Linked DNA regions of Hydrogenophaga sp. SL48. The protein of the gene in region 1 interacts with the protein of each later gene in a pairwise test. Links are inferred from orthologs where the notes say so. Each region holds a gene or a part of one and is shown in the gene's direction. Other genes may lie near its edges.

Region 1 (9,685 bases):
AATGGCCCCTGGGCCTGGCCCTGTTGCAGTCGCTGGGCGCCGACGTCACACCCGCCCTTCCGGTGGCCGTGGCCGCCTGATGCCTTATTCAGCTCGCGAATAAGGAAACAAGAACAAAGTCGTTTGCCAATGAAGGCATGGATCCCAGAATCCCATGCATTCCCTCTATCGAAGTCCCCTCCCATGAAAACAAGCTTCCAGCTCACCCTCGGCGCCATCGCCTTCGCCGCCGCCTCGCTCGCCTCGGCCCAGACCACGCTGCTGAACGTGTCCTACGACGTGGCGCGCGAGTTCTACAAAGACCTCAACACCGCCTTCGTCGCGAGTCACAAGAAGGCCACCGGCAAGGACATCAAGGTCGATCAGTCGCACGCCGGCTCCAGCGCGCAGGCGCGGGCCGTGGCCGACGGCCTGGACGCCGACGTGGTGACCATGAACACCACCACCGACGTGGACTTCCTGGCCGAGAAGGGCGTGGTCGCCAAGGACTGGCGCCAGAAATTCCCGAACAACGCCGCGCCCACCAGCTCCACCATGCTGTTCCTCGTGCGCCAGGGCAACCCCAAGGGCATCAAGGACTGGGACGACCTCATCAAGCCCGGCGTGCAGGTGGTGGTGGTCAACCCCAAGACCGGCGGCAACGGGCGCATGGCCTACCTCGCGGCCTGGGGCCAGGTGCGCGCCAAGGGCGGCACCGACGCGCAGGCCGCCGAGTTCGTGGGCAAGCTCTACAAGAACGTGCCGGTGCTGGCGCGCGGCGGGCGCGACGCCACCGGCGTCTTCCTGCAACGCAACATCGGCGACGTGCTCGTGACCTTCGAGTCCGAGGTGGTGTCGGTGGACAACGAGTTCGGCAAAGGCAAGGTCGATGCGATCCACCCGAGCGCGTCCATCGTGGCCGAGAACCCGGTCGCCATCGTCGAGCGCACCGTGGCGAAAAAGGGCACGGCGGCCGATGCCAAGGCCTACCTCGATTTCCTCTATAGCGCCGAAGGCCAGGAGATCGCGGCCCAGCACAACATCCGCCCGCGCAACGAAGCGGTGCTGAAGAAGTACGCCGCCGCGTTCAAGCCCATCAAGCTGTTCACCGTCAACGAGTACTTCGGTTCGCTGGCCGAAGCGCAGAAGGTGCACTTCAACGACGGCGGGCAGTTCGACAAGCTGTACACCACAGGCAAGTAACACCCCCCGCGCCGCTTCGCGTCACCCCCCTCAAGGGGGGCGGCACTGGCGGCCCGGCAAAGCCGGTTCCGCGGTGCCCTTGGCTTGGGGCACGTCGCGCCGGTCGGTTTCGCTTTATTGGATATCCCATGACTTCTGCTGTGTTGCCCCCCGGGGTGGCGTCTTCTTCAGCTTCGCCTCGCCGCACGCCGGTGCGGGTGTTGCCCGGCTTCAACCTCACGCTGGGCTTCACGGTGTTTTACCTGTGCCTGATCGTGCTGATCCCGCTGTCGGCACTGGTCTTCAAGACCTTCACGCTGACCTGGCCGCAGTTCTGGGAGGCGGTCACCGCGCCGCGTGTGCTGGCCTCGTACCGGCTCACCTTCGGCGCCTCGTTCATCGCGGCGCTGGTCAACGTGGTGTTCGGCTTGCTGGTGGCCTGGGTGCTGGTGCGCTACAGCTTCCCGGGCAAAAAGATCGTGGACGCGCTGGTGGACCTGCCGTTCGCGCTGCCCACGGCCGTGGCCGGCATCTCGCTCACCGCGCTGCTGGCCGGCAACGGCTGGATCGGCTCGCTGCTGGAGCCGCACGGCATCCAGCTCGCCTTCAACCCCAACGGCATCGTGATCGCGCTGATCTTCATCGGCCTGCCCTTCGTGGTGCGCACGGTGCAGCCGGTGCTCGAAGACGCCGAGAAGGAACTGGAAGAGGCCGCCACCTGCCTGGGTGCCACGCGCTGGCAGACCTTCAGCCGCGTGATCTTCCCGAGCATCGCGCCCGCGCTGCTGACCGGTTTTGCCATGGCCTTCGCGCGTGCCGTGGGTGAATACGGGTCGGTCATCTTCATCGCCGGCAACATGCCCATGGTGTCCGAGATCACGCCGCTGATCATCATCAGCAAGCTCGAGCAGTACGACTACGCCGGTGCCACGGCCGTGGCCACGGTGATGCTGATCATTTCCTTCGTGCTGCTGCTGGTCATCAACGGTTTGCAAAGCTGGCAGCGCAAGCGTTCGGCAGGGAACTCCCAATGAGTCAGAACACCATCCGCAGCGCCCAGCGCGGCACCACCGAAGCGCCCTGGGTGCGCTACACGCTCACCGGCGTCGCGCTGGTGTTCATGTTCCTGTTCCTCGTGCTGCCGCTGGCGGCAGTGGCGACCGAGGCCCTGCGCAAGGGCTGGGACGCCTATGCCGAAGCGCTGCGGGAGCCGGACGCCTGGTCCGCCATCCGGCTCACCTTCATCACCGCGCTGGTGGCCGTGCCGCTGAACCTGGTGTTCGGCGTGTCGGCGGCCTGGTGCATCGCCAAGTACGAGTTCAAGGGCAAGTCCTTCCTCACCACGCTGATCGACCTGCCGTTCTCGGTGTCGCCCGTGGTGGCCGGCCTGATCTACGTGCTGGTGTTCGGCGCGCAGGGCTGGTTCGGCCCCTGGCTGGCCGAGCACGACATCAAGATCGTTTTCGCCGTGCCCGGGATCATCCTGGCCACCATCTTCGTCACCTTCCCCTTCATCGCGCGCGAACTCATCCCGCTGATGCAGGCCCAGGGCAACGACGAGGAGCAGGCGGCGCAGGTGCTCGGTGCCACCGGCTGGCAGACCTTCTGGTACGTGACCCTGCCCAACATCAAGTGGGGCCTGATCTACGGCGTGATCCTGTGCAACGCGCGGGCCATGGGCGAGTTCGGCGCGGTGAGCGTGGTCTCGGGCCACATCCGCGGCCAGACCAACACGATGCCGCTGCATGTCGAGATCCTCTACAACGAGTACCAGTCGGTGGCCGCATTCGCCGTGGCCTCGCTGCTGGCCCTGCTGGCGCTGGTGACCTTGGCCATCAAGTCGGTGGCCGAGTGGCGCATGGAAAGCGAACTCAAGGCCCAGGCCGAGCTGCCGCCCGAGCGGCCCACCCCTGCGCTGGGCGCCACCGCCGGCAGCGCCCACTGACCTTCACCGGGAATCCCCATGAGCATCCAGATCCGCAACGTCAACAAACACTTCGGCACCTTCCAGGCCCTGCGCGACGTCAACCTCGACATCGCCTCCGGCGAGCTGCTCGCGCTGCTCGGCCCCTCGGGCTGCGGCAAGACCACGCTGCTGCGCATCATCGCGGGCCTTGAAACGCCCGACACCGGCAGCATCCACTTCAGCGGCGAAGACACCACCGACGTGCACGTGCGCGAGCGCAACGTGGGTTTCGTGTTCCAGCACTACGCGCTGTTCCGCCACATGAGCGTGTTCGAGAACGTGGCCTTCGGCCTGCGCGTGAAGCCGCGCGGCGAGCGCCCGAGCGACGCGCAGATCAAGCAGAAGGTGACCGACCTGCTCAAGCTGGTGCAGCTCGACTGGCTGGCCGACCGCTATCCCTCGCAGCTCTCCGGCGGCCAGCGCCAGCGCATCGCCTTGGCCCGTGCCCTTGCTGTGGAGCCTCAGGTGCTGCTGCTCGACGAGCCCTTCGGCGCGCTCGACGCCAAGGTGCGCAAGGAACTGCGCCGCTGGCTGCGCCGCCTGCACGACGAGCTGCACGTGACCAGCATCTTCGTCACCCACGACCAGGAAGAGGCGCTGGAGGTGGCCGACCGCGTGGTGCTGATGAACAAGGGCGTGGTGGAGCAGTGCGGTTCACCGCAGGACGTGTGGGACCACCCGGCCAGCCCGTTCGTGTACGGCTTCCTGGGCGACGTGAACCTGTTCCACGGCCGTGCACATGAGGGCTTGCTGCACCTCGATGGCGTGGCCATTCACACGCCCGAACACGCCGGCGCGCAGAACGCACAGGCCTTCGCCTACGTGCGCCCGCACGACCTCGACGTGCAGCGCCACACGCCGGGCGCCAGCGGCATCGTCGCCACGCTCAGCCGCGCCATCGTGGTCGGCCCCATCGCGCGCCTGGAGCTGCAGCCGGTGGAGAACAACCACCCGGCCGGGCACGACCCGCTGATCGAAGCGCAGATCCCCGCGTTGCAGTTCCGCGAGCTGGGCCTGCAGGAAGGCGAGACGCTCGTGGTGTCGCCGCGCAAGGCGCGCGTGTTCCTGCACCCCGAAAAGGCCTGACGTTCAGCGCGCCCGCTCCGCGCTGAACGCGGCCACCTCGGTGGACAGCTGCCGCGCGGCCGCCTGCGCCGCCGCGGCACCGGCCACCGGGTCGTCGCTGGTCGCGGCCACGCTGACGTCAAACTCCCGCCAGGCCACGGCCTGGCGCGTGGCGCTGTTCAGCAGCACGGCGCGCACGCTCAGGCGCACCTGGCTGGGCCGCTGGCTGAAGTCCTGGTGCAGGCGCAGCAGCTCGGTTTCCAGCCGCCAGCCGCCCGCAGCGGCCGACGGTGCGCGCAGCACGGCGCGAAAGCCTCCCTGGTCCTGCAGCGCGCGCACCAGCAAGGGGGCGAGCATCTGCGCCGGTGGCTCCACCCACTCGTGGAAGGCGAAGGCCTCCATCTGTTGCGGCCGTCGCTGGTAGACCATGCGCCGGCTGTCGTAACCCGGAGCCGCGCGCGGCAGGTCCACCGTGAGCGTGGGCGCGTCCGCGGCCGCCGTTCGCGCGCTGGCCGCGGGAGCCGAAGCGGGGCCGGTATCCAGCGTGAAGCGCGTGGGGGCGGGGGCCGGCTTGGGCAACAAGGTGCCGGCGCAGGCCGCCAGCAGCGGCAGCAGCGCGGCGAGCCAGCACCAGCGGGCAACGCCGCCGGCGCGGCCGGGGGGCAGCGCGTGGCGTGCGGGGTGGGGGTGTGTCATGGCGGGCTTTCTCCGGGGCCGGGTGTCGGCGCGGGGTTGCCCAGCAGCAGGCTGCTGGGGTTGACGGTGGTCTGTTCGCTCAGGTGGCGCAGCGAGGCCGAGAGCTGGTTCAGTTCGGCCATCAGCCGCGCCAGGTCGGGCAGGGTCTCGCTGCCCACCTGCTGCACGCTGGTGGCCGCGGCGTCGGCGGCCGCGCCGGCGCGTTGGCTGGCCTGCCCGGCCACCTCGGCCATGCGCTCGACGGCCTGCGCGCTGCTCTCGATGCGCGCCAGCGTCGGCCCCAGCTGCTCGCCCGCGCGCGCGGTCAGCCTGGCGGTTTTGGCGGCATCGGCGATGCCCGCGCTGATCGCCGCCTGCTGCCCGGCCAAGGCGCGGGCCAGCGTGGCGATGTCGGCCAGGCTGGACTTCAGCGCGGCCTGGTTGTCGGCACCGAAGACTTCATTGAGGTTGTCCGAGACGCGGTCCACGTTGCCCAGCACGTTGGAGAGCACGTTCTCCAGCCGCGCGCTCAGCGAGGGCTTGAAGGGGATGGTCGGCGCCACGCCGTCGGCCCCGGCCAGCAGCGGCGGCGAGCCGGCGCTGCCGCCGCTGATTTCGATGTAGGCGATGCCCGTGAGCCCCTGCGCCTTCAGCACGGCCACGCTGTCCTGCTTGATCGGCGTGCCGCGCTTCACGAGGAAGTGCAGGCGGACCTGCTCCGAGTTCAGCGGGTCGATCTCGATGCGCGCCACCTTGCCGACGTCCACGCCCATGTACTTCACGGGCGCGTCGACGTTCAGCCCCGCCACCGATTCTTCGATCACCGCCTGGTAGGCGTCCACCGCCTGGCGGCCGCCCAGCCCGGCCGCGAGCCAGAGCACGCCGGCCACCAGCAGGGCGCCGAGCAGCAGCACGAAGCCGCCGACCAGTGGGTAGTTGACCTTGTCGTCCATGTCGCTGTGTCTCTGTGTCTGGGTCAGGCCAGCGCAGAGGCCGCCCGCTGTGGCTCCCCGCTCGGCTGGTTGAAATAGGCCGCGACCGTGGGGTGCGGGTGGTGCGAGAGCGCGTCCATCGTGTCCAGCGCGATCACGCGGCCTTCGGCCAGCACGGCGACCCGGTCGCACACCCGCCACAGCAGCGCCAGGTCGTGGGTGACGATCACGATGGTCGGCCCGAACAGCGCGTGCGTGGCGAGGATCAGGTCGTCCACGCCGCGCGAGCTGGCCGGGTCCAGGCCCGAGGTCGGTTCGTCGAGGAACAGCAGCTCGGGGTCGAGCGCGATGGCGCGCGCCAGCGCCGCGCGCTTGAGCATGCCGCCGCTCAGTTCGCTGGGCCGCTTGAGCCCGGCTTCGGGCGGCAGGCCGGTCAGGGCCAGCTTCCACTCGGCGATGCGGTCGATCAGCGTGTGGTCGAGCGCGCTGTGTTCGCGCAAGGGCAGGCCCACGTTCTCCCGCACGGTGAGCGCGCCGAACAGACCGCCGCGCTGGAACATCACGCCCCAGCGCTTGCGCAGCGCCAGGCCCGGGGCGGCGGCCAGCGAAGTGAGGTTTTCACCGAACACGCGCACCTCTCCCGAGGTGGGCGCCTGCAGCCCGATCATCTCGCGCAGCAGCACCGACTTGCCCGAGCCGCTGCCCCCGGCCAGCCCCAGGATCTCGCCGCGCTTCACGCTCAGGTCCAGCCCCTCGTGCACGGTGTGGCTGCCGAAGCGGGTGCAGATCTGCCTGAGTTCGATCACGGGCTCGTCGGTGGGTGCCATCTCAGAGCCCCATCAGGTTGAAGGCGACCGAGAACAGCGCGTCGGCCACGATGATCGTGAAGATCGACTGCACCACGCTCAGGGTCGTCTGCCGGCCCACGCTGTCGGCGCTGCCCGAGGTGCGCAGGCCCTGGAAGCAGCCGACGGTGGCGATGATGAGCGCGAACACCAGCGACTTGCCCACGCCGATCAGGAACGCGGTGCCCTGCATCACGCGGCCGAAGCGGTCGACGAACTCGCCGAAGCCGATGTCCAGCTGCGAGCGCGCCATCACCATGCCGCCGAACACGCCGGTGATGTCGGCGAACACCGTGAGCAAGGGCAGGGCGATGGAAAGGGCGATGATCTTGGGCAGCACCAGGCGCTGCAGCGGGTCGATGCCGATGGTGCGCAGGGCGTCGACCTCTTCGGCCACCACCATGGTGCCGATCTGCGCCGCGTAGGCCGAGCCGGATCGCCCGGCAATGATGATGGCGCTGATCAGCGGCGCGAACTCGCGCAGCATGGCGTAGCCCACCAGCTCCACCACGAACACGTTGGCGCCGTAGTGGCGCAGCTGGTCGGCGCCCTGGTAGGCCACCACGATGCCCAGCAGGAACGAGGTCAGGCCGATGATGGGCAGCGCATCGAAACCCCCGATCTGCACCTCGTGCCAGATCGCGCGCAGCCGCCACTTAGCTGGATGGCGCATCACCCGCGCCGCCGCGATCGCGGTCTCGCCGATGAAGTGCAAAAACGACTGGGCCTGTTGGGCGGCGGCCACCGCGCGCCGGCCGGTGTGTTCGAGCAGGCCGTGTCGCGGTTCCTGCGTCAGGGTCTGGTCCGCGCCCGCCTGCACCTGCTGCATCAGCGCCGCCGCGCGCGGCGGCCAGGCGCGCAGGGCCGGCGCCGCGCTGCCGGCCGGCAACCAGCGTTGCAGCACCCAGGCACCGGCCGAGTCGATGTCCTGCAGCGCCGAGCCGTCCAGCGTGAGCGGTGGCGTGTCCGCGACCGGCAGGGCCTGGGCGTTCAGCAGCGGCCCCAGGCCCTGCAGCGTCCAGTGGCCGTGCAGGGTCCAGACCCCGTCCGGGCCCTGCGCGAGCGCGGCCGGTGTCGGGGGGGCGCTGGGTTCGGTGGGCAAAGGCGCGGACATGCGGCTGCAAGGCTGCGCTCAATGGCCGCTGGTGTCGGTGCGCTGTCGCACACGACCGCCGGTGCACCGGCGCGGCATGGCGAGCGCCGTCGGCATCGGCACGCTCACGCCATGGTCACCGCGACGAAGGCCAGCATGAAGATCAGCAGGGCGGCCATGATCGGCAGGACGAGGGGCATGTAGCGGACAACCGCTTCGAAGATGTCTTCCGCCTGTTCTTCAGCGTAGGCGCGCAACTCCGGGTCGGAGTATTCCAGCGGATGGTTGGACATCGCCTGGTCCGGGGGTGGGTGGATGTGCTGCATGGCAAGCTCCTGGCAAAGGTTCACCGGCAATGCGGCGGGCGCCGCCCGCTTGAGCCAACGGCGATGCCGCAGCCACAGCGTGATCCTTGCACGCGCCCGCGTCAACCCCGCCGGGCCGCCTCGATCGCCGCGATGTCGATCTTTCCCATGTCCATCATGGCCACGAACGCGCGCTGGGCCGCCGCCGGATCGGGGTCGGTGATCGCGGCCATCAGGGCGCGGGGCGTGATCTGCCACGACAGCCCCCACCGGTCCTTGCACCAGCCGCAAGCGCTCTCCTGCCCGCCGTTGCCCACAATCGCCTGCCACAGTCGGTCCGTTTCGGCCTGGTCGTCGGTCGCCACCTGGAACGAAAAAGCCTCGCTGTGCCTCACCCCCGGCCCGCCGTTCATGCCCAGGCACGGAATGCCCATCAGCGTGAACTCGACCGTCAGCACATCGCCCTGCTGGCCGGCGGGATAGTCGGTGGGCGCACGAAGCACCGCCCCCACCGCGCTGTCCGGAAAGGTCTCGGCATAAAACGTCGCGGCGTCCAGCGCGGTGCCGTCGTACCAGAGGCACATGGTGTTCTTGCTCATCATCTGGATGCTCCTGAAGGGGGACAGAGGCGGGTCGCCAGGCCGCTGGCGTACCCTGTGGTACCGCACCAAGGGGCGGGTGTTCACCACAGCGCCGGTCAACGGGCATCGTAGCGACGGATGAACACGTCGGGAAGGCTTCAGCCCGCCTCAGAAGCCCACCGCCATCCCGTCCCGCCGCGGGTCGCTCGCCGCCACATAGCCCTCCGCCCCCGGGTCGCCCAGGCGCCAGATGTACTGGCCCGCGCCGAAGTCCTGGTAGGGGTCGTTGATGCTGCGGGTCTGGTGGCCGAGGTCCTTGAGGCCTTGCACCACCGCCGGGTCCATGGCCGATTCGACGTTGATGTGCCGCCCGGCGTCGAAGCGCCAGCGCGGTGCGTCGCAGGCGGCCTGCAGGCCCTGGCCGTGGTCGAGCAGGCGCACGAGGGTCTGCACATGGCCCTGCGGCTGCATGTTGGCGCCCATCACGCCGAAGCTCATCACCGGCTGGCCGTCTTTCGTGAGGAAGGCGGGGATGATGGTGTGGAACGGGCGCTTGCCTGGCGCCACGAGGTTGGCGGTGTTGCGGCCGGGGCCAGCGCTGAGGTTGAAGCCGTGGCCCCGGTTCTGCAGGCTGATGCCGAACGACGGCTCCACCGCGCCCGAGCCGAAGCCCATGTAGTTGCTCTGGATGAAGCTCACCATCATCCCGTTCTCGTCGGCGGCGGTGAGGTAGACCGTGCCGCCCTTGGCCGGGTTGCCGGCACCGAAGTCCTGCGCCTGCTTCATGTCGATCAGCTTCGCGCGTTCGCGCAGGTACGCCGGGTCGAGCATCTGCTCGGCCGTCACTTCCATGGTGCCGGGTTCGGCGACGAAGCGGTACACGTCGGCAAAGGCCAGCTTCATCGCCTCGATCTGCAGGTGCTGCGCGGCCACGCTGTCGACCTTCATGGCCGCGAGGTCGAAGTTCGAGAGGATGCCGAGCGCGACCAGCGCCGCGATGCCCTGGCCGCTGGGCGGTATCTCGTGCAGCGTGTGGCCCCGGTAGTCCTGCCCGATGGGCGT
Region 2 (9,499 bases), 2.3 Mb from region 1 along the record:
GCGCGCTGTCAGAACACCTACTCCAGATTCTGGACTTGAGCATGCCCGGCACACGGCATACCTTGAAGACCGACCGTGCATGTCGCACCGGTCAAGTTCAAGGAGCACCGCCATGACCGAAGCCCTCGTTTCCGCCCCCGCTGCCCCGGCCGTCTTCGACGCCGAGAAGTTCCGCCAGACCACGCGCGCGCAGTGGGAGAACACCGCCGAGGCCTGGAACCGATGGGGCCCCTTGCTGGCGCGCTGGCTGGGCCCGGCCACCGAGGCCATGCTGGACATGGCGGCGGTCGGCCCCGGCGCGCGCGTGCTCGACGTGGCGGCTGGCGCAGGCGAACAAACGCTGGTCGCGGCGCGCCGCGTGGGTGCGCGCGGCCACGTGTTGGCCACCGACATCTCACCGGCGATCCTGCGCCACGCCAAGGCGGCGGCCGAACTGGCCGGGCTGGCGAACGTGGACACACGGGAACTCGATGGCGAGCGCCACGATCTGTTATCCGGCGCCTCGTTCGACGCCGCGGTATCGCGTGTCGGCCTGATCTACTTTCCCGACCAGCAGCGCGCGCTGGCCGGCATCCGCCACGCGCTGAAGCCGGGCGGGCGCTTCGCTGCGGTGGTGTATTCCACCGCCGAGCGCAACCCGTTCTTCGCGTTGCCGGTCGGCATCATCCGGCGCCGCGCGCAGCTGCCGCCACCCCTGCCCGGGCAACCGGGGCCGTTCTCATTGGGGGCCGAGGGCGTGCTGGCGAAGGCGTTGGAGCAAGCGGGTTTTCGGGACGTGGAGGTGCGCAAGGTCGATTCCCCGGTCCGCCTGCCGAGCGCCGCCGAGTGCGTGCGCTTCGAGCGGGAGTCCTTCGGTGCCCTGCACCAGATGATGGCAGGTTTGAGTGAAGGCGAACGCGCCGACACCTGGGGAGAGATCGAGCAGACCTTGCTGCGTTTCGAAACCAGGGCGGACGGCTTCATGGGCCCGTGCGAGATGCTGGTGGGGGCGGGCACGCGCTGAGCGGCACGGGCGAAGCGGCTTGGACCCGTTCCGGCGTGGCGGCCAGGCTGCGTGCGGTGCGCAGGGTGGTGGTGTGGGTGTTCATGGCGTGCAACATGGCCAACCGTGTGGCAGACCCTGCTACCGTGTGGCCATTCGCAACTCCTTCACAAAGGCCCGCCATGCGCCACCTCGCGCTCTCCCTCACCTTGCTGTTGCTCACCGGCGCCACCGCCGCCCAGGCCGAAGAGATCGGCTCGGTCGACACGGTGTTCAAGTTCATCGGGGCCGACCACAAGATCGTGGTCGAGGCGTTCGACGACCCGGGGGTGGCCGGCGTCACCTGCTTCCTGTCGCGCGCCAAAACCGGTGGCATCAAGGGCGCGCTCGGCCTCGCCGAGGACAAATCCGAGGCGTCCATCGCCTGCCGGCAGGTCGGCCCGATCTCGATCCCCAAACCCATCCAGGCGCAGGAAGAGATCTTCAGCGAGCGCACCAGCTTCATCTTCAAGCGCCTGCGCATCGTGCGCATGGTCGACCTCAAGCGGCACACGCTGGTGTACCTCACCTACTCCGATCGGGTGATCGAAGGCTCGCCGCAGAACTCGGTGACCGCGGTGCCGGTGGACCGTGCCACCGCGATCCCGGTGCGCTGAAGGGGCCTAAACGCCGTCCGACAGCGTCAACACGTGCCCCAGGCGCGGGTCGCCGCGCCCGCCCAGCACCAGCGCGTGGGCCGCCTGCACCGCCTCGGGCCCGCGGTGGTGCTGCACCACCAGCCAGGGGGCCGAAGGCTGGGTCACTTGCTGGACGAACGCATGCCAGGCGCGCGCCATGCGCTCGTTGAACCCGGCGGCGCCCCAGTCGCCATGGCGCTTCTTGGCCTGCGCCGGTGCAAAGAACAGCACCGGGCGTGGCCCGGGCAGGTCGCGCGCGCCGGCCAGCTGGTTCACGTGGGTGCCGCCGATGGAGCAGCTGTAAGCGAGCGCCGTGAACCGGCGGTGGATGGCCTTGCGCAATTCGCCATTGCCCGCGAAGTCGACGTACACGCAGGGCGTGTCGCTGGGCAGCACGTCGAGCTGGTCGTAGGTGAGGACGCGGCTGTACACGCCCAGGCTTTCGCAGAACGCCACGTTGCCGGGTGAGGTCAGGCCGATCACCTCCACGTCCGGTCGGTGGGCCAGCTGGGCCGCGGTGGCGTACGCCGTCTTGCTGCTGGCCGACGAAAGCAGCATCACGCCCCGCCGGCCCGGCTGGCTCGTGCCGAAGAAGGCGTTGTCGGCCAGGAAGTCGTCGATCAGCCAGGCGGTGAGAAACAAGGGCCGCAGCAGCGCCTGCAGCGGTTCGCTGGCGGGGTCGTGCAGCGAGTCGACCGCGCAGCGCAGGTAGTGGTTGTAGACCGGGTGCAGCGCCGCGCGGTGCGGTGCGCCGTCATGGAAACCCTCGGGCGACACGCGCGCGGGCTGCAGCACGGCGTCCGAGGCCATCGGCCAGTAGCCATACAGGCGCTCACCTTCGGCCACCCCGGCACATGCCGTTTCTGTCACCACGCCGAACCCCCAGACCGGCACGATGCCCCAGGGGGCGTCGTCGGCCTGCGGCACCACCGGGAAAAACCGCCAGTAGTCCATGGCCTCGCCGAACGCGGCGTAGGTGATGTTGTTGGACGTGTAGGCGAACCGCTCGACGCGCACCCGCACCTGTCCGTCGGACAGGGGCGCTTCGGGCAACCGGACGGTTCGCGTGGTGTCGAGCCGGTCCTTGCGGACCTGGAACTGGGTGGTGGTCATGGGCGTTTCACGGTGGGGAAGCGGGGCCGTGATGGTGCACCGGTTCGGCGCGCCCGGTTGTCACGCGCGTTGCCAGGGCCGCCCCTGAATGCCCCCGCCTCCCCAAGCGCGGGCCGCTCTGCGAAAATCGCGCCATGAACGCGACCAACACCACCGAACTCATGAACACGCTGGGCAGCCAGGCCAAGGCCGCCTCGGCGCTGATGGCCAAGGCCAGCGCGGCGACCAAGCTCAAGGCGCTGCGCTCGCTCGCCGCGCTGCTGCGCGCCAACGTGGAGGGCCTGCAGACCGAGAACGCCAAAGACCTGGAGCGCGCCCGCGCCGCCGGGTTGAGCGAGCCGATGGTGGACCGCCTCAAGCTCACACCCAAGGTCATCGAGACCTGCGCCGAAGGCTGCGAGCAGCTGGCCGCAATGGCCGACATCATGGGTGAAATCTCGGGCCTGAAGCAGATGCCCAGCGGCATCCGCGTGGGCCAGATGCGCGTGCCCATCGGCGTGTTCGGCATGATCTACGAGAGCCGCCCGAACGTGACCATCGAGGCCGCCAGCCTGAGCATCAAGAGCGGCAACGCCTGCATCCTGCGCGGCGGCTCCGAGGCCATCGACTCCAACCGCGCCCTGGCCGCGCTGGTGCAGCAGGCGCTTGCCGCCGCCGGCCTGCCGACCGACGCGGTGCAGCTCGTGCCCACCACCGACCGCGCCGCCGTGGGCCAGCTCATCACCATGCCGCAGTACGTGGACGTGATCATCCCGCGCGGCGGCAAGGGCCTGATCGAGCGCATCAGCGCCGAGGCCAAGGTGCCCGTCATCAAACACCTGGACGGCAATTGCCACACCTACGTGGACGACCCCTGCGACATCGCCATGGCGGTGAAGGTGGCCGACAACGCCAAGACGCAAAAGTACAGCCCCTGCAACGCCACCGAAAGCCTGCTGGTGGCGCGCGGCGTGGCGGCCGATTTTCTGCCGAAGATCGGCGCCGTGTACGCCGCCAAGGGCGTGGAAATGCGCGGCTGCCCCGAGGCCATGGCCATCCTGGCGGCCGTGCCGGGCGCCACCGTGATGGCCGCCAGCGAGCAGGACTGGAGCGAGGAATACCTCGCGCCGGTGATCAGCGTCAAGATCGTTGACGGCCTGGACGAAGCCATCGCCCACATCAACCGCTACAGCAGCCACCACACCGACGCCATCCTCACCACCGACCACATGCACGCCCAACGCTTCCTGCGCGAGGTCGATTCGGCCAGCGTGATGGTGAATGCGAGCACCCGCTTCGCTGACGGGTTCGAGTACGGGCTGGGGGCCGAAATCGGCATCTCGACCGACAAGTTCCATGCCCGTGGTCCGGTCGGCGTCGAAGGCCTCACGTCCTTGAAATACGTGGTGCTGGGCGAAGGCGAAATTCGGGCCTGAGGCGGGCTTGCAAGCCCGGCTTTCGGCCCCATACTTCCAACGCTAGCGGCTTTTCCAACAACCCCCATCTCTCGCCCAAACGCATCGCCCGAGCGTCCAGGTCAGCGCGGAACCGGCTTCGCCGGGCCGCTGCTGACGCCCCCCAGTGGGGGGTGACGCCGCAGGCGGCGCGGGGGGCGTCTAAATCTTATGGTTCCGCATCTCGTCACCGCCCTCACTGGCCCCATCAACGAACTCGAACAGCGCATCCTCGAATCCACGCCCGTGATCGAGCGCTGGTTCCGGCTGGAGTGGATGGAGCACACGCCGCCGTTCTACAGCTCGGTGGACGTGCGCAACGCCGGTTTCAAGCTCGCGCCCGTGGACACCAACCTCTATCCCGGCGGCTGGAACCACCTCACGCCCGAGATGATGCCGCTGGCGGTGCAGGCGGCCATGGCCGCCATCGAGAAGATCTGCCCCGAGGCCAAGAACCTGCTGCTGGTGCCCGAGAGCAGCACCGATGTGTTTTACCTCGGCAACCTGCGCCAGCTGCAGCGCATCTTCTACCAGGCCGGCCTGAACGTGCGCCTGGGCTCGTTGTCCAACGACATCAAGGCCCCCACCACCATCGACCTGCCAGGCGGTGAGTCCATCACGCTGGAGCCGCTGATCCGCAGCAAACGCCGCCTTGGCCTCAAGCACTTCGACCCCTGCACCATCCTGCTCAACAACGACCTGAGCGCGGGCGCACCCGGCATCCTGGAAGACCTGCACGAGCAGTACCTGCTGCCGCCCTTGCACGCGGGGTGGGGCATCCGCCGCAAGAGCAACCATTTCAAGGCCTACGAAGAGGTGTCCAAGCGCTTCGGCAAGCTGCTGGGCATGGACCACTGGCTGATCAACCCGATGTTCAACCAGTGTGGCGAGGTGAATTTCGCCGAAGCCACCGGGCTGGAGTGCCTGCGCAGCAACACCGACGCGCTGCTGGGCAAGATCCGCCGCAAATACAAGGAATACGGCATCAACGAGAAACCGTTTGTCGTCATCAAGGCCGACAACGGCAACGCGGCGCTGGGCCAGCTCACGGTGCGCGACGCCAAGGACCTGGACGACGCATGGTTCAAGGCCCGGGCCAAGGCCGTGGGGAGCCAGCCGGTGGGCGAGGTCATCATCCAGGAAGGCGTGCTGACCAACGAGCGCATCAACGCCGCCGTGGCCGAGCCCGTGGTCTACATGATGGACCGCTACGTGGTGGGCGGGTTTTACCGCGTGCACGCCGACCGGGGCACCGACGAAAGCCTCAACGCGCCAGGGTCGAGCTTCGTGCCGCTGGCGTTCGAACAAAGCGCGCAGCTGCCGCAGCCCGGCGTGAAACCGGGTGCCAGCGTGCCCAACCGCTTCTACATGTACGGCGTCATCGGCCGCCTGGCGATGCTGGCGGCGAGCTACGAGCTGGAAGCGACCGACCCGGACGCAGAGGTTTACGAATAGGCCCACCCCCGCGCCGCGCCTGCGGCGCGTCACCCCCTCAAGGGGACGATGCGAGTGGCCCGGCGGAGCCGGCTCCACCGCATCCTGATCGCACGCACGCCTCGCCGGACGGGTTCATGTTCGCAATGTGGCAGGGGACATGACTTCTCCCCAGTAAAGTTGTTGCAGTGCAACAAACCCGCCGGAGCGTCTCATTTAGGCACATCGCCCCACTGGCGGAGCGGGTGCTGCGGGCGCAGAATCGCGAGCTTCCAGACAACGGACCTGATCCCCAGCCGGGTCGGGTGGTTTTTTGTCCTCCAGCAAATCTTCGCTTGCTGCGCTCACCCTGGGCGCCATCGGTGTGGTGTATGGCGATATCGGCACCAGCGTGCTGTACGCCATCAAAGAGATCTTCGGGTCCGGCCATGTCCCCTTCACCCATGACAACGTGTATGGGGTGCTGTCCATCGTTTTCTGGACGCTGACGGTCATCGTGTCCCTCAAGTACGTCGTGCTGGTGCTGCGCGCCGACAACGCGGGCGAGGGCGGCCTGATCGCCATGCTGGCGCTGGCCTCGCAGGCCGTGAAAGACCGGCCCGAGCTGCGCAAGTGGCTGCTGGCGATCGGCATCTTCGGCACCTCGCTGTTTTATGGCGACGGTGTCATCACCCCGGCGATTTCGGTGCTCTCGGCAGTGGAAGGCCTGGAGGTCATCTCGCCCGCGTTCAAGCAGTACGTGGTGCCGATCACGCTGGTGGTGCTGTTCGGCCTGTTTTTCGTGCAGAAGCGCGGCACCGGTGGCATCGGCAAGTTTTTTGGTCCGATCACGGTGTTGTGGTTTCTCACCATCGCGGCGCTCGGTGTGGTGCACATCGTGGGCCACCCCGAAATCCTGGCCGCGCTCAGCCCGCACCACGCCCTGCGCTTCATCTGGGAGCAGCCCGGCACCACCTTCATCATCCTGGGCGCCGTGGTGCTGTGCGTGACGGGCGGTGAGGCGCTCTACGCCGACATGGGCCACTTCGGCAAAAAGCCGATCCGCCTGGCCTGGTTTTCGGTGGTCATGCCCTGCCTGACGCTGAACTACTTCGGACAGGGCGCGCTGCTGCTGGAGAACCCCGAAGCGGTCAAGAACCCCTTCTTCAACATGGCGCCCGACTGGGCCCTGCTGCCGCTGGTGGGGCTGGCGACCATGGCCACGGTGATCGCCTCGCAGGCCCTGATCTCCGGTGCGTTCAGCGTCACCAAACAGGCCGTGCAGCTGGGCTACCTGCCGCGACTGAACCTGCTGCACACCAGCGTGCGCGACACCGGCCAGATCTACATCCCCTTCGTCAACTGGGGCCTGTTCGTGGCCATCGTGCTGGCGGTGGTGATGTTCAAGTCGTCCAGCAACCTGGCGGCCGCCTACGGCATCGCCGTCACGCTGGACATGCTCATCACCACGGTGCTGACATTCTTCGTGATCCGCTTTGGCTGGAAATACCCGCTCTGGCTGTGCCTGCTGGCGACCGGGTTCTTCTTCGTGGTGGACCTGGCCTTCTTCAGCTCCAACCTGCTCAAGCTGTTTGCGGGCGGCTGGTTCCCGCTGCTGATCGGCGGCGTGGTGTTCATGCTCATGATGACCTGGAAGCAGGGGCGGGTCCTCATGGCCCAGGCCCAGCAGGCCGACGCCATCGAACTCGACAGCTTTCTGGACGCCGTGTTCATGGACCCGCCCACCCGCGTGGCCGGCACCGCCGTGTTCCTGACCGGTGAGACGGGCACGGTGCCCAATGCCTTGTTGCACAACCTCAAGCACAACAAGGTGCTTCACGCCCAGAACCTGTTCGTCACGGTGCGCAGCCACGAGGTGCCCTGGATCGGTCTGGACAAGCGCCTGGCGGTGGAACCGCTGGGGCACGACTGCTGGCAGGTGGTGATCCACTACGGTTTCAAGAACGATCCCGACGTGCCCAAGGCGCTGCAGCTCATGAGCGGTCGCGGCTGCGAGCTGGAACCGATGCTGACCAGCTACTTCCTCTCGCGCGACCTGGTGGTGCCCAAGCTGGGCCAGGGCATGTCGCTGTGGCGCGAAAAGCTGTTTGCCCAGATGCACCACAACGCCGGCGCGGCGGCCGAGTTCCTGAACCTGCCGAACAACGCGGTGATCGAGCTGGGCTCGAAGCTGGAGATTTAGGACCACCCCCGTCGCTTGTTCGCTTCGCGTAACCGCTCCGCCCCTCAAGGGGCGATGCGAGTGGCCCGGCGAAGCCGGTTCCACCGCATCCACGGTTCAGGCACTTGCTCCGGAGAGTCCCTGTCGGTTCGGGGCGCTCGGCTCACCGGCACAATCCCCCGATGTCTTTTTTCCGTGACCTCAACCTCTCGGCCGCCACGGCCGGTTTCGTGGCGGTGCTGGTGGGCTTCACCAGCTCGGTCGCCATCGTCTTCCAGGCCGCACAGGCCTTTGGTGCCACGCCCGAGCAGATCACCTCGTGGATGTGGGCGCTGGGGCTGGGCATGGGCCTGTGTTCGGCCATTCCTTCGCTGATCCTGAAACAGCCGGTGATGGTGGCCTGGAGCACGCCCGGCGCCGCCGTGCTGGCCACCGCCGGTCTGGCCGGGGGCTTCTCCATGGCGCAGGCGGTGGGGGCCTTCATGGCCTGCGCTGTGCTCATCATCCTGGCCGGCGCGACCGGCCTGTTCGAGCGGCTGATGAACCGCATCCCGATGGCCATTGCCTCGGCGCTGCTCGCGGGTGTGCTGGCGCGATTTGGCCTGCAGGCCTTTGCCGCGGCGCAGACGGCCCTGCCGTTGGTGGTGCTGATGCTGCTGGTGTATCTGCTGGGTCGTCGCCTGTTGCCGCGCTACGCGGTGCCACTGACCTTGCTGGCGGCGGTGGCGCATGTGGTGGTCAATGGCCAGTTCAATGCCGGGGCGCTGGTGCTCGAATGGGCGCGGCCGGTGTTCACGGCGCCCGAGTTCACCTTCAGCGCCTTCGTCAGCCTGGCGCTGCCACTGTTCATCGTCACCATGGCCTCGCAGAACCTGCCCGGCGTGGCGGCTGTCCGCGCGGCGGGCTATCAGATGCCGGTCTCGAAGATCATCACCATGACCGGCGTGGCCACGCTGGTGCTGGCCCCGTTTGGCGCCTTCGCGCTCAACCTCAGCGCCATCACCGCCGCCATCTGCATGGGCGAAGAAGCCCACCCCGACAAGACCAAGCGCTACACCGCCGCCGTGGCCTGCGGCCTGATCTACGTCGCCATCGGTCTGGTGGGCGCAGCGGTCACCGGCCTGTTGCTGGCGTTCCCGAAGGAGCTGGTGCTGGCGATCGCGGGTCTGGCCTTGCTGGGCACCATTGGCGGGGGCCTTCACACGGCGCTGCGCGACGACGCCCACCGCGAGGCCGCGCTCATCACCTTCCTCGTCACGCTCAGCGGCGTGGTCATTGCCGGCATCGGCTCGGCCTTCTGGGGCGTGGTCGCCGGCGCGCTTGCGCTGTTTGTGCAACAGTACGGGGCTGCCCGCAAAGCCTCCTGAACAAGCCCCATGAACATCCTCTTCGTTGCCGACCCGCTGGCGTCTTTCAAGATCTACAAAGACACCACCTTCGCCATGATGCGCGAGCTGCAGAAGCGCGGCCACACCATCGCCGCGACCGAGCCGCAGCTCATGGCCTGGCGCAGTGGCCAGCCGGTGACGGCCCAGGTGCGCCACATCACCCTCACGGGCGACGCCGACGCGTGGTTCGACGTCACCCGCGAGGCCATCGAGCCGGTGCACGGCTTCGACGCCGTGCTGATGCGCAAAGACCCGCCATTCGACAGCGAGTTCTTCTACGCCACCCACCTGCTGGAGCAGGCCGAGCGCGA

What was found.
Region 2: the proteins of IM738_RS13050 (region 1) and IM738_RS24070 interact in binary tests that used the Escherichia coli proteins (3 or more experiments, as listed by UniProt). The link is inferred for Hydrogenophaga sp. SL48 from one-to-one orthologs.

Annotation. Positions count from the first base shown.
Region 1 is NZ_CP063400.1:2,754,548-2,764,232, reverse strand. What follows is about bases 2,185-5,168. They hold IM738_RS13050 (sulfate/molybdate ABC transporter ATP-binding protein), read left to right. Parts: upstream 2,185-3,124; coding sequence 3,125-4,213; downstream 4,214-5,168. Other genes in these bases: IM738_RS13040 (MlaD family protein), read right to left, coding at 4,885-5,168; IM738_RS13045 (ABC-type transport auxiliary lipoprotein family protein), read right to left, coding at 4,217-4,888; cysW (sulfate ABC transporter permease subunit CysW), read left to right, coding at 2,192-3,106; cysT (sulfate ABC transporter permease subunit CysT), read left to right, coding at 2,185-2,195. Also shown: IM738_RS13070 (RBBP9/YdeN family alpha/beta hydrolase), read left to right, coding at 1-80; IM738_RS13065 (sulfate ABC transporter substrate-binding protein), read left to right, coding at 184-1,182; more of cysT, read left to right, coding at 1,311-2,184; more of IM738_RS13040, read right to left, coding at 5,169-5,820; IM738_RS13035 (ABC transporter ATP-binding protein), read right to left, coding at 5,844-6,626; IM738_RS13030 (ABC transporter permease), read right to left, coding at 6,628-7,758; IM738_RS13025 (hypothetical protein), read right to left, coding at 7,863-8,063; IM738_RS13020 (VOC family protein), read right to left, coding at 8,165-8,644; IM738_RS13015 (gamma-glutamyltransferase family protein), read right to left, coding at 8,792-9,685. UniProt on the Escherichia coli protein: Part of the ABC transporter complex CysAWTP involved in sulfate/thiosulfate import. Responsible for energy coupling to the transport system.
Region 2 is NZ_CP063400.1:5,052,297-5,061,795, forward strand. What follows is about bases 2,249-5,046. They hold IM738_RS24070 (glutamate-5-semialdehyde dehydrogenase), read left to right. Parts: upstream 2,249-2,906; coding sequence 2,907-4,187; downstream 4,188-5,046. Other genes in these bases: IM738_RS24065 (DUF2855 family protein), read right to left, coding at 2,249-2,772; gshA (glutamate--cysteine ligase), read left to right, coding at 4,377-5,046. Also shown: IM738_RS24055 (class I SAM-dependent methyltransferase), read left to right, coding at 113-1,003; IM738_RS24060 (CreA family protein), read left to right, coding at 1,165-1,638; more of IM738_RS24065, read right to left, coding at 1,645-2,248; more of gshA, read left to right, coding at 5,047-5,660; IM738_RS24080 (potassium transporter Kup), read left to right, coding at 5,953-7,821; IM738_RS24085 (benzoate/H(+) symporter BenE family transporter), read left to right, coding at 7,983-9,167; gshB (glutathione synthase), read left to right, coding at 9,177-9,499. UniProt on the Escherichia coli protein: Catalyzes the NADPH-dependent reduction of L-glutamate 5-phosphate into L-glutamate 5-semialdehyde and phosphate. The product spontaneously undergoes cyclization to form 1-pyrroline-5-carboxylate.